3 regions of the Cronobacter dublinensis subsp. dublinensis LMG 23823 genome follow, and region 3 is predicted to be linked to each of the others. Evidence: predicted binding sites of a transcription regulator. Region 3 holds the regulator's gene; each other region holds the start of a gene.
What was found. Region 3 encodes PhoB, which activates phosphate uptake and scavenging genes when phosphate is short. Its sites were predicted from a motif close to CTGTCATAAAACTGNCNNAT; they were not measured.
Positions count from the first base shown of each region.

Region 1: kdgR (DNA-binding transcriptional regulator KdgR) is a predicted target of PhoB. The motif match lies at 2,011-2,030, and genes of this name have one in related genera.
Region 2: rpoH (RNA polymerase sigma factor RpoH) is a predicted target of PhoB. The motif match lies at 1,462-1,481, and genes of this name have one in related genera.

Region 1 covers NZ_CP012266.1:2,596,565-2,600,608, reverse strand. The annotation lists gene prc (carboxy terminal-processing peptidase) at 1-799, shown strand, start outside; gene htpX (protease HtpX) at 995-1,873, shown strand; gene kdgR (DNA-binding transcriptional regulator KdgR) at 2,122-2,913, shown strand; gene AFK67_RS11775 (YobH family protein) at 2,973-3,212, opposite strand; gene mgrB (PhoP/PhoQ regulatory lipoprotein MgrB) at 3,371-3,514, shown strand; gene AFK67_RS11765 (YebO family protein) at 3,567-3,854, shown strand; gene AFK67_RS11760 (MBL fold metallo-hydrolase) at 3,875-4,044, shown strand, end outside.
Region 2 covers NZ_CP012266.1:4,183,272-4,187,315, forward strand. The annotation lists gene pdxR (MocR-like pyridoxine biosynthesis transcription factor PdxR) at 1-403, shown strand, start outside; gene rpoH (RNA polymerase sigma factor RpoH) at 449-1,306, opposite strand; gene ftsX (permease-like cell division protein FtsX) at 1,568-2,623, opposite strand; gene ftsE (cell division ATP-binding protein FtsE) at 2,616-3,284, opposite strand; gene ftsY (signal recognition particle-docking protein FtsY) at 3,287-4,044, opposite strand, start outside.
Region 3 covers NZ_CP012266.1:1,060,440-1,064,483, forward strand. The annotation lists gene sbcD (exonuclease subunit SbcD) at 1-872, opposite strand, end outside; gene phoB (phosphate response regulator transcription factor PhoB) at 1,071-1,760, shown strand; gene phoR (phosphate regulon sensor histidine kinase PhoR) at 1,783-3,096, shown strand; gene brnQ (branched-chain amino acid transporter carrier protein BrnQ) at 3,494-4,044, shown strand, end outside.

The DNA of each region.
Region 1 (4,044 bases), 1.5 Mb from region 3:
GCAGGTGCGTGATAACAACGGCAAGGTGCGTGAAGATCGCGACACCGACGGCGTGGTCTATTACAAAGGCCCGCTGGTGGTAATGGTCGATCGTTTCAGCGCCTCGGCGTCGGAAATTTTCGCCGCCGCAATGCAGGATTATGGCCGCGCGCTGATTGTCGGCGAGCCGACCTTCGGGAAAGGCACCGTGCAGCAGTACCGTTCGCTGAACCGCATTTACGATCAGATGCTGCGCCCGGAATGGCCAGCGCTGGGTTCCGTGCAGTACACCATCCAGAAATTCTACCGCGTTAATGGCGGCAGTACCCAGCGTAAAGGGGTAACGCCGGACATCATCATGCCGACCGGCAATGAAGCGACCGAAACCGGGGAGAAATTCGAGGATAACGCGCTGCCGTGGGACAGCATCAATGCCGCCTCGTATGATAAATCGGGCGATCTGAAGCCGCTTGGCCCGCAGTTGCTGAAAGACCATAACGACCGCATCGCCAAAGATCCGGAGTTCCAGTACATCATCAAGGACATTGCTCGTTTCAACGCGATGAAAGATAAGCGCAATATCGTTTCGCTTAATCTGGCGCAGCGTGAAAAAGAGAACCGTGAAGATGACGCAACCCGACTGGCGCGCATTAACGATCGCCTGAAACGCGCCGGTAAACCGCCGCTGGCGAAGCTCGAGGATCTGCCGAAGGATTATCAGGAGCCCGATCCGTATCTTGATGAAACGGTTCATATCGCTCTCGACCTCGCGAATATGACCAAAGAGAATACGACGCCGCCCGCAGCGGCGACGAAGTAAAACTCCCCAACCGGCGCAGATGATGCGCCGGTTTTTTTAGTGCCGTGTGATCCCCCGTCAGCGAAATGCTACAAAATGTAAAGTTTCGTATTTTTAGAGACTTGCCAGCCTGTGACGCTTGAAAACGGCGTGCGCGCCCCTACGATGTGTGTAATCGCATAAGGCGTATTGTTAAACCGAGGTAAAAAGAAAATTATGATGCGAATTGCGCTTTTCCTGTTGACTAACCTGGCCGTCATGGTGGTGTTCGGTCTGGTGCTCAGCCTGACAGGGATCCAGTCAAGCAGCGTGACGGGCCTTCTGATCATGGCGCTGCTGTTTGGCTTCGGCGGCTCGATCGTTTCGCTGCTGATGTCCAAATGGATGGCGCTGAAATCAGTAGGCGGCGAGGTTATCGAAGCGCCGCGTAACGAGACCGAACGCTGGCTGATGGATACCGTGGCGCAGCAGTCGCGCCAGGCGGGCATCGCAATGCCGCAGGTGGCGATTTATCACGCGCCGGATATCAACGCGTTTGCCACCGGCGCGCGCCGTGATGCGTCGCTGGTGGCCGTGAGCACCGGGTTGTTGCAGAACATGAGCCGTGATGAAGCGGAAGCGGTTATCGCGCACGAGATTAGCCATATCGCCAACGGCGACATGGTGACCATGACCCTGATTCAGGGCGTGGTGAACACTTTCGTTATCTTTATCTCGCGCATCATCGCGCAGGTCGCGGCAGGATTTCTCGGCAATCGCGACGAGGGCGAAGAGAGCAACGGCAACCCGCTTATCTACTTCGCGGTCGCCACCGTGCTGGAGCTGGTGTTCGGTATTCTGGCGAGCATCATCACCATGTGGTTCTCGCGCTATCGTGAATTCCACGCTGACGCGGGCTCTGCGAAACTCGTGGGCCGCGAGAAAATGATTGCCGCGCTTCAGCGCCTTAAAACCAGCTATGAGCCGCAGGAAGCGAGCAGCATGATGGCGTTCTGCATCAACGGTAAATCGAAATCGCTGAGCGAGCTGTTCCTGACGCACCCGCCGCTGGATAAGCGTATCGAAGCGCTGCGTAGCGGTGAATATCTCAAGTAATCGTACCTGTGAATCAAAAAGCGTGCCCGCGGGCACGCTTTTTTTTATGCCTGCGCGGCGTCATTCACCGCTCGTCTGCACGTTCTAAGTCGTTGATCTGCCGCTGACGATATATCCTTCCTGCATAATCAGGCTTAATGTCGCAGATTTATCACCCTCGGCCACAGATTCATTGCGGTGCCGACGCCCCGAATTTATAATAAAAACCGGTTCTGATTTTTATAAAACAAATGCGATCGAGGTGATCAATGGCAATCGCAGAATTAGATAAACAGCCTGACTCCGTCTCTTCGGTGCTCAAGGTCTTTGGTATTTTGCAGGCGTTGGGTGAAGAGCGGGAAATTGGTATCACCGAATTGTCGCAGCGCGTCATGATGTCGAAAAGCACCGTTTACCGCTTTTTGCAGACCATGAAATCCCTGGGCTATGTCGCGCAGGAAGGGGAGTCGGAAAAATATTCGCTGACCCTCAAGCTCTTTGAGCTGGGCGCGCGCGCGTTACAGAATGTCGATCTTATCCGCAGCGCGGACATTCAGATGCGCGAGCTGTCGCGGCTGACGAAAGAAACCATTCACCTGGGCGCGCTGGATGAAGACAGCATTGTCTACATCCATAAAATTGATTCCATGTATAACCTGCGCATGTATTCGCGCATCGGTCGCCGCAACCCTCTGTACAGCACGGCTATCGGTAAAGTGCTGCTGGCCTGGCGTGACCGCGACGAGGTTCGCCAGATCCTCGAAGGCGTTGAGTATAAGCGCAGCACCGATCGCACGATTGTCTCCACCGACGCGCTGCTACCGGTGCTGGACCAGGTACGCGAGCACGGTTACGGCGAAGATAACGAAGAGCAGGAAGAAGGGCTGCGCTGCATCGCGGTGCCGGTGTTCGACCGCTTTGGTGTGGTGATCGCAGGGCTCAGTATCTCGTTCCCGACGCTGCGTTTCTCGGAAGAGCGCCTGCACGAGTATGTGGAAATTCTGCATACCGCCGCGCGGAAAATCTCCGAGCAGATGGGTTACAACAGCTATCCGTTCTGACGCCAGCCCCTCTGTTGAAAAAGCCGCAGCTCGCCTGCGGCTTTTTACTGGGCTGCGAGTTAGCCGTTATCGACCACGGTTTCGCTTTTACGCAGCACCGGGCAGGCGGTCATACCGATAAGCCCGCTGTCAGAATGGATAAACTGCGCGTTGACTACCTGTCTTGCCGTCAGATAACGGCACTGTAACCCTAACCCTGCGGCGTTCTCATGGCTGCCAATTAAAATGCCATAGCCGCTGAAAAGCAGTACGCCCCAGGCGACGACCAGCAATGCGGCGATACGAATCAAATAACGCATAACGGCTCCGTTTGTTCACGTTCAGGCGTACAGCCTGCCGGGCGTGCCGCCTCGTCGCAAGGAGAGGATTCCGGATCGCGTGACTTAACGTTACAGTGATATTTGGTTTAAGGTTTCCGTGATAATTTGGCCCCGTAAATGCCGTAACGGAGAACGTAGTGAAAAAATTGAGATGGGCTATTTTGCTGGCCGTGCTGGTGGCCTGTTTATTGCTGTGGACGCAGACTATCAACGTAATGTGCGATCAGGACGTTCAATTTTTCAGCGGCATTTGCACCATCAATAAGTTCATCCCCTGGTAACGCCTCATGCCGTGACGGTGGTAAGATAGCGCGTTACTTTGAGGTGGTTAGCATGAATGACATTGTAAATTCTGGTGCATTAAATTTCGCCTCCCTGGCGATTTCTCTGGTGGGCGTCGTTGTGGCGCTGGTGGCCTGGTTCTTTATCAACCGCGCGAGCGTTCGCGCCAGTCAACAGGTGGCTCTGCTCGAAGCGCTGCTTGAGCAGGAAAAACGGCAAACGGCGCTGCTGCGTCGCCTCTGCAACGCGAATGAGCCGCAGGACGAGACGCCGGCCGCCGCACCCGCCGCCACTCAGGATGACGACGACGGTTTTGTCCGCCTGGTGGCTGAACGTTAATTGCCAACGCCAGCGAGGTGATGGGCATGGTCTGGAAAAATCCCTGGTACGATCCCACAAAAGCGCATCACCGTCCTGACGGCTTCTGCAACACGCACGACGTCGGGCATCAGCCCGGCGATTTGCGCCGCTGGCAGGATGAACGTAAAGCTCAGGGGCTGCCTCATCCGCCTGCGGACGGTTACGAGGC
Region 2 (4,044 bases), 1.3 Mb from region 3:
CCATTCGATTATCCAGGCAGCGCTGGCGGAGTTTATCGAGGCCGGGCATTACAGCGCGCATATCCGGCGTATGCGGCTGCTGTATGGCCGTCGTCGGGCGTGCCTGACCGCGCTTATCACGCGCTATCTCGGCCCGCAGGCGCTGTCGGATTTCAGCGATAACGCCGGGCTGCATCTGGTGCTGAATCTGCCAGATGACGCCGACGACGAGGCCATCGCCCGTCTTGCCAACGCGCGCGATATTCTGGTGCGTCCGCTTTCGCGCTATTACCTGACGGAGAACCGGCGACGAGGGCTGCTGATGGGTTTCGCCTGCGTGGCGGAAGAGAAAATGGAGGGCGCGTTTAAAGCGCTGCTGGCCTGTATCGGGGAGGCGTACCCGTCACTTATTCGGTACGCATAAAACAAAACACCCCGCATAAGGCGGGGTGTATAGGCTGCGCGTGGCTTACGCTTCTATCGCGGCGCGCAGTTTTTTCATCGCGTTCTTTTCAAGCTGACGCACGCGCTCGGCGGAAACGCCGTAGCGATCTGCCAGCTCCTGCAGCGTGCTTTTGTTGTCTTCGTCCAGCCAGCGCGCGCGAATGATCTGCTGGCTGCGCTCGTCGAGACCCTGCATGGCATCGGTCAGTTTGTCGGCGGCGTGCTCTTCCCAGTTGTCATCCTCAATGCCATCGGCAAAGTTGGAAGATTTATCCTGAAGGAACAGCACCGGGGCCATCGGCTGGCTGTCGCCTGCGTCATCGTCTGACGACATATCGAAGGTCATATCCTGCGCGGCCATACGCGACTCCATCTCGCGCACGTCTTTGCTGGAAACGCCCAGCTCGCGGGCCACCATTTCGACTTCGTCCTGGTTAAACCAGCCCAGACGCTGCTTGGTTTTACGCAGGTTAAAGAACAGCTTACGCTGCGCTTTGGTGGTGGCGACCTTCACGATGCGCCAGTTACGCAGCACATACTCGTGAATTTCCGCTTTGATCCAGTGCACGGCGAACGACACCAGACGCACGCCCACTTCCGGGTTGAAGCGACGCACCGCTTTCATCAGGCCAATATTGCCTTCCTGAATCAGGTCCGCCTGCGGCAGGCCATAGCCCGCGTAGTTACGAGCGATATGAACAACAAAACGCAGGTGGGACAGGATCAGCTTTTTCGCTGCTTCCAGATCGCCCTGGTAATGCAGCTTTTCAGCCAGTGCCCGCTCTTCGTCTGCCGATAACATCGGCCAGGCGTTGGCCGCCCGGATATACGACTCCAGGTTACCGACCGGGGCTAAAGCTAAAGTTTGCATTTCTTTGGTCATTCAAATCCTCTCAATCGACATCGGACTGGCGTTCGTCCCCATCAGGCAACAAACGGGCCAGTATGTTTGAGCAACGAGAATATCAGCCACTCTTTTATCAGACCGTGATTTTATCCACAAGTTCCCGTGAGGCTTGTGAATAAATTACGCACAAAATGTGACATTGCTATGAAAAAGCGTGGGCAGAAGAAGCGGAATTCGTTAGCACGCATCCCCTGCTGACGGGAACTCGCAGCAGGGGATGATTATAACAAATATTTTTTATTCCGGAGTAAAGTGACGTAAATGTTGCACGGTCGCAAGCCAGGCGGCAGCCCAGCCGATCATCGAGCAAACCAGCAGCAACAGCAGGCATTCATCGAAAGATAACCCGCTGATTTCAAACGTGGTTCCGAAAACTTTCGCCACGTCCGTCACGGCGGCGGATAACCGCATCACCAAAATTTCTGACAGAATCAGTGAAAGTAATGCGCCGGTAAAACCGAGCAGCGCGCCGCCGTAAAGGAACGGGCGCAGAATAAAACCATCCGTCGCGCCAATGAGTTTCTGCACGTTGATGGTGTCACGACGCGCGAAAATACTCAGGCGCACGCTGTTGCCGATAACGAGGAATACCGCCGCGACCATCAGCACGCCGATCATGGCCGCCACACGGCCTACCAGCCCGGTGAGCGCCGAAAGGCGCGCGAACCAGCTGTCATCCATGCGCACTTCGTCCACGCCCTGCAGGCGCGCCACGCGATCGCGCAGCGTATTAAGCGCCTCGCTGCTCTGGAAATCGAGCTTCGGCTCCACCACGACCACCGCCGGTAGCGGGTTTTCTTCCAGCATATCGAGCGCGCCGCCAAAGCCTGACCAGTTGCGGAACTCGCCCAGCGCTTCGTCGCGCGACAGATAATTGACCTTCGCGACGCCCGGTTCAGCCTGTAGCTGGCCCACCACCTGCTGGGCCGCGTTATCGTCGAGCGTTTTATCGAGATAAACGGTTATCTGCGGTGACGGGTAATACTGCGTCGCCGCCTCGCTGACGTTTTTATAAACCATGTAGCAGACGCTTGGCAGCGTCAGCGAGATGGCAATCACCATGATGGTTAAAAACGTGGCGAGCGGTTTGCTTTTCAGATCGGCAAGCGCGCCCTGCCAGGCGTAACGCACCTGTTCGTTGATGCCGCCCTGCCGGGATTTGCCTTTGACGTTAGCGCCTTTATTTCGCTTCTGCACAGGTCGTCCTGTTTCACCGGAGGAACGCTGTTTACGGAGATTATCCAGCTTGTTGCTAAAGCGCCGAATTTCATTCAGCGCGTCACGTTTATTCACCAACACGGCCTCCATGCAAATGCCCGTCGCTCAGGGTGAGCACCGGGTAGCTGCGCCGTGAGATAAGCCCGGTGTCATGCGTCGCCATCAGTACCGTTACCCCGACGCGGTTAAACTCTTCGAAAAGACGCAGAATGCCTTCCGAGAGGGCGTCATCCAGGTTGCCCGTCGGTTCATCCGCCAGCAGTACGGCAGGTTTATTCACCACGGCGCGGGCGATGCCCACGCGCTGCTGTTCACCGCCAGAGAGCTGGATCGGGAAATTTTTCGCTTTGTCCAGCAGGCCGACTTTATCCAGCGCCGCCGAGACGCGACGACGAATGTCTTCGCCGCTGGCGCCCGCGATAATCAGCGGGATCGCCACATTATCGTAGACTGTTCTGTCCATCAGCAGGTGGTGATCCTGAAAAATCATGCCGATCTGACGCCGCAGGAACGGCACTTCACGGTTTTTCAGGCGGCTTATCTCATGGCCGCCAAACCAGATTTTCCCGGCGCTGGGCCGTTCGATACCGCAAATCAGCTTCAGCAGCGTACTCTTACCGGCGCCGGAGTGGCCGGTAAGAAAAGACATCTCGCCAGGCCGCAGGTGGAAGGTCACCCCCTGCAGCGCTTGTCTCCCACCGAGATAGGCTTTGCTGACATGTTCAAAGCGAATCATGGTTAATCCTCTCGGGCAAAAAGTGCCTCAATAAAGTCGCCCGCGTTAAACGGACGCAAATCTTCAATACGTTCGCCCACGCCAATGTAGCGAATCGGAATGCCAAACTGATCGGCCACCGAGAAGATAACGCCGCCTTTAGCGGTGCCGTCCAGCTTGGTGAGCGTGATGCCGGTAAGCCCGACCGCCTCATGGAACAGCTTCGCCTGGCTGACCGCGTTCTGGCCGGTGCTGGCGTCGATGGTCAGCATCACTTCGTGCGGCGCGTTCTCGTCGAGCTTTTTCATCACGCGGACAATCTTTTTCAACTCTTCCATCAGGTGCGATTTATTCTGCAAACGCCCGGCGGTATCGGCAATCAGCACGTCCACGCCGCGCGCTTTCGCCGCCTGAATGGCGTCGAAAATCACCGAGGCGGAATCCGCGCCGGTGTGCTGCGCGATAACCGGAATGTTATTGCGCTGACCCCAGACCTGGAGCTGTTCCACCGCCGCCGCACGGAAGGTATCCCCCGCCGCCAGCATGACCGACTTGCCCTGCTGCTCGAACTGACGCGCCAGCTTGCCGATGGTGGTGGTTTTCCCCACGCCGTTCACGCCGACCATCAGGATAACGAACGGCGTTTTGCCTTCCACCTTCAGCGGCTCGTCTACTTTGGCGAGGATCTCGCCCATCTCTTCTTTCAGCAGGCCGTAAAGGGCTTCGGCATCGCGTAACTGCTTGCGGCTCGCGCCTTCGGTCAGGTTAGCGATAATCTTCC
Region 3 (4,044 bases):
TCCAGGCTGCCTTTTAACACCGCGAGCGGCTGACTGACCGGCACCGGGAGCGCCGTGACGTCGTGCAATTTGCCGTCAGCGAACTCCACCAGAAACACGCTTTTCTCTTTGCCGGTTTCATCAAAGCTCAGCGCAATCGGTGAGCCGCTGTAGCGGATGTGCTCGCAGCCCGCCACTTTCTGGGCGCGGTGGATATGGCCAAGCGCAATGTAATCGGCGGGTGGAAAACGGTCCGCCGGGAAAGCGTCAAGCGTGCCTATATAGATGTCGCGTACCGCGTCACTTTTGGTCACGCCAACGGTAGTGAGATGGCCGGTGGCGATAATCGGCAAATTACGCTCGCCGCGAAGCGCGCAGGCGGCCTCATAGCTCTGCTGGTAGTGCTGGCTGATGGCCTCCAGCAACTGCTGCTGTTTTTCGCGCCCCGACTGCCCGCTGAGGCTTCGCAGCACATCGCGCGGGCGCAGGAACGGAATGGGGCAGAGCACCGCGCCGGGCTCGCCGTCGCGGCGGTATAATAATGTGGCCTGGCTTTCCGGCGTGAGCTGCGCGCTGGCGATCACCTGCGTATTGAGACAGGCGAGCAGCTCGCGGGATTCATTGAGCGTCGCGACCGAGTCGTGGTTGCCGCCAAGCACGATAAGCGGGCACTGCGCCGCCTGCAGTTTGACCACAAATCTGTTGTAGAGCTCGCGCGCATAACTTGGCGGCGCGCCGGTATCGAAGATATCGCCCGCGACGATAATCGCGTCCACCTGATGCGCGATGGCCGCGCCGAGCAGCCAGTCGAGAAAGGCTTCATGTTCAGCCGCGCGGCTTTTGGCATAAAAATTTTGACCAAGATGCCAGTCTGAGGTATGCAGAATACGCATGGGATGCCCTGTGGCTAAAAAGCGAGAAGGGGATTATAAACATCCGGTACGGCGGGTGTCCTGTTTCGTCGCGCCGCGTGGTTTTTTCGCCTGCGCTGACAGGTCATCTTACGGTCATCTTTTTCATAAATCTGTCATAAATCTGACGCATAATGGCGCCGCATAACATACTGTTTACTTTATTTAACAGGGCGAATCATGGCGAGACGTATTCTGGTCGTTGAAGATGAAGCACCTATCCGCGAGATGGTGTGCTTCGTACTGGAACAAAACGGTTTCCAGCCGGTGGAAGCGGAAGATTATGACAGTGCGGTGAACCAACTCAATGAGCCCTGGCCGGATCTGATTTTGCTGGACTGGATGCTGCCTGGCGGATCGGGGATCCAGTTTATTAAACATATCAAGCGTGAAGCGTTGACCCGCGAGATCCCGGTGGTGATGCTGACGGCGCGCGGCGAAGAAGAAGATCGCGTGCGCGGCCTGGAAACGGGCGCGGATGATTACATTACCAAGCCGTTTTCCCCGAAAGAGCTGGTGGCGCGTATTAAAGCTGTCATGCGGCGCATTTCACCGATGGCGGTAGATGAAGTCATTGAAATGCAGGGCTTAAGCCTCGATCCGTCATCACATCGCGTGATGACCGGCGAAAATCCCCTCGATATGGGGCCGACCGAATTCAAACTGTTACACTTCTTTATGACACACCCGGAGCGCGTATACAGCCGCGAACAGCTGCTGAACCACGTCTGGGGCACCAATGTGTATGTGGAGGATCGCACCGTCGATGTGCATATTCGCCGCCTTCGCAAGGCGCTGGAACATAGCGGTCATGACAGAATGGTACAAACGGTGCGCGGCACGGGTTATCGGTTCTCGACGCGTTTTTAAACCCAAAACAGGAGTGTGACGCGTGCTGGAACGGCTGTCATGGAAAAGACTGGTGCTGGAGCTGATGCTCTGCTGTATCCCGGCGCTGGTTCTCGGGGCGATATTCGGCTATCTGGCATGGTTTTTACTGGCGGCGGTGACCGGATTGCTTATCTGGCATTTCTGGAATCTGCTGCGGCTCTCCTGGTGGCTGTGGGTGGATCGCAGCATGACGCCGCCGCCCGGCAGCGGCAGCTGGGAGCCGCTGCTCTACGGCCTGCACCAGATGCAGTTGCGCAATAAAAAGCGCCGTCGCGAACTGGGCAATCTTATCAAACGCTTTCGCAGCGGCGCGGAATCGCTGCCTGACGCCGTGGTGCTGACCACAGAAGAGGGCGTCATCTTCTGGTGTAACGGCCTTGCGCAACAGCTGCTTGGCCTGCGCTGGCCCGACGATAACGGGCAGAATATCCTTAACCTGCTGCGCTACCCCGAGTTCACCAGCTACCTGCGCGGGCAGGCGTTTAACCGCCCGCTGCATCTGGTGCTCAATAACGGGCGGCATCTGGAGTTCCGCGTGATGCCCTACAGCGAAGATCAGCTGCTGATGGTAGCGCGCGACGTGACGCAGATGCATCAGCTCGAAGGCGCGCGGCGCAACTTCTTCGCCAACGTCAGCCATGAGTTGCGCACGCCGCTCACCGTATTGCAGGGCTATCTTGAGATGATGCATGAGCAGGTGCTCGAAGGGCCGCTTCGCGAGAAAGCGCTGCATACCATGCGCGAGCAAACCTACCGGATGGAAGGGCTGGTGAAACAGCTGCTGACGCTCTCGAAAATCGAGGCGGCGCCCGCGATGCAGCTTAACGAAACCATCGACGTGCCGATGATGCTGCGGGTGGTGGAGCGCGAAGCGCAGACGCTGAGCCAGCAGAAGCACACCTTTACCTTCGAAGTAGACTCGCAGCTTAAAGTGCTCGGCAATGATGAGCAGTTGCGCAGCGCGATTTCCAACCTCGTGTATAACGCGGTCAACCATACGCCGGCGGGCACGCATATCACGGTACGCTGGGAACATGTGGCTCACGGCGCGCGCTTTAGCGTGGCGGATACCGGGCCTGGGATCGCCGCGGAGCATATTCCGCGCCTGACCGAGCGGTTCTACCGGGTGGATAAGGCGCGCTCGCGCCAGACCGGCGGCAGCGGACTCGGGCTCGCGATTGTGAAACATGCGCTGACGCACCACGACGCGCGTCTTGAGATAGAAAGCACGCCCGGTAAAGGAACGACGTTTTCGTTTCTGCTGCCGGAAAGACTCATTGCTGCCGCGCCTGCCAGCGCCGATTCTGCGCTGTAGCTTGTAACGTCTGCTTTCCAGGGCCAGCCATAAGCTGGCCTTATTCATTTTTTATCCGCCATTCAGCGCTTTTTTCATCGTTTGCTGCTTTTTTGCCCGCGCGAATCGCCGGAGGTTTTTTACGAAATTAGATTTTATCACTGCCCTGAAACTTAGATCTGGCATAAAGGTCTGGTTTTACGATCCCGTCTTGCCTTTAAACGTTATAAGCGTTTAAATTGCGCCCCTGCTATTGCCAGACCGACTGTTTTTGCGCGGTAAACCGAAAAACAATTCTTCGCCAGCGTGATCGGGAAGCATATCCCGCTGTCAGCGTCTGAAATGGCCGTGTTTTCGTCAGCAGGCTGACGATAAAAACTATTCAATTTCAACACCACATCCACAGGCAGTAAATCTTATGACCCATCAGTTAAAATCGCGCGACATTATCGCACTGGGGTTTATGACCTTTGCGCTGTTCGTCGGCGCGGGCAATATCATTTTCCCTCCTATGGTTGGTTTGCAGGCCGGTCCGCATGTCTGGACGGCGGCGATCGGCTTTCTGATAACCGCCGTTGGTCTGCCTGTGCTGACCGTGGTGGCACTGGCGAAAGTGGGCGGCGGCGTTGACAGCCTGAGCCACCCGATTGGCCGCGTGGCGGGTATTCTGCTCGCGACCGTCTGCTATCTGGCCGTGGGGCCGCTGTTCGCCACGCCGCGCACCGCGACCGTGTCGTTCGAAGTGGGCATCGCGCCACTGACCGGTGACGGCACGCTGCCGCTGCTGATTTACAGCCTGGTCTACTTCGCGCTGGTTATCCTGGTGTCGCTCTATCCGGGCAAACTGCTGGATACCGTGGGCAACTTCCTGGCGCCGCTGAAAATCATCGCGCTGGTGGTGCTGTCGGTGGCGGCTATTGTCTGGCCGGCGGGCGATATCAGCGTGGCGACGGAAACCTATCAGAAAGC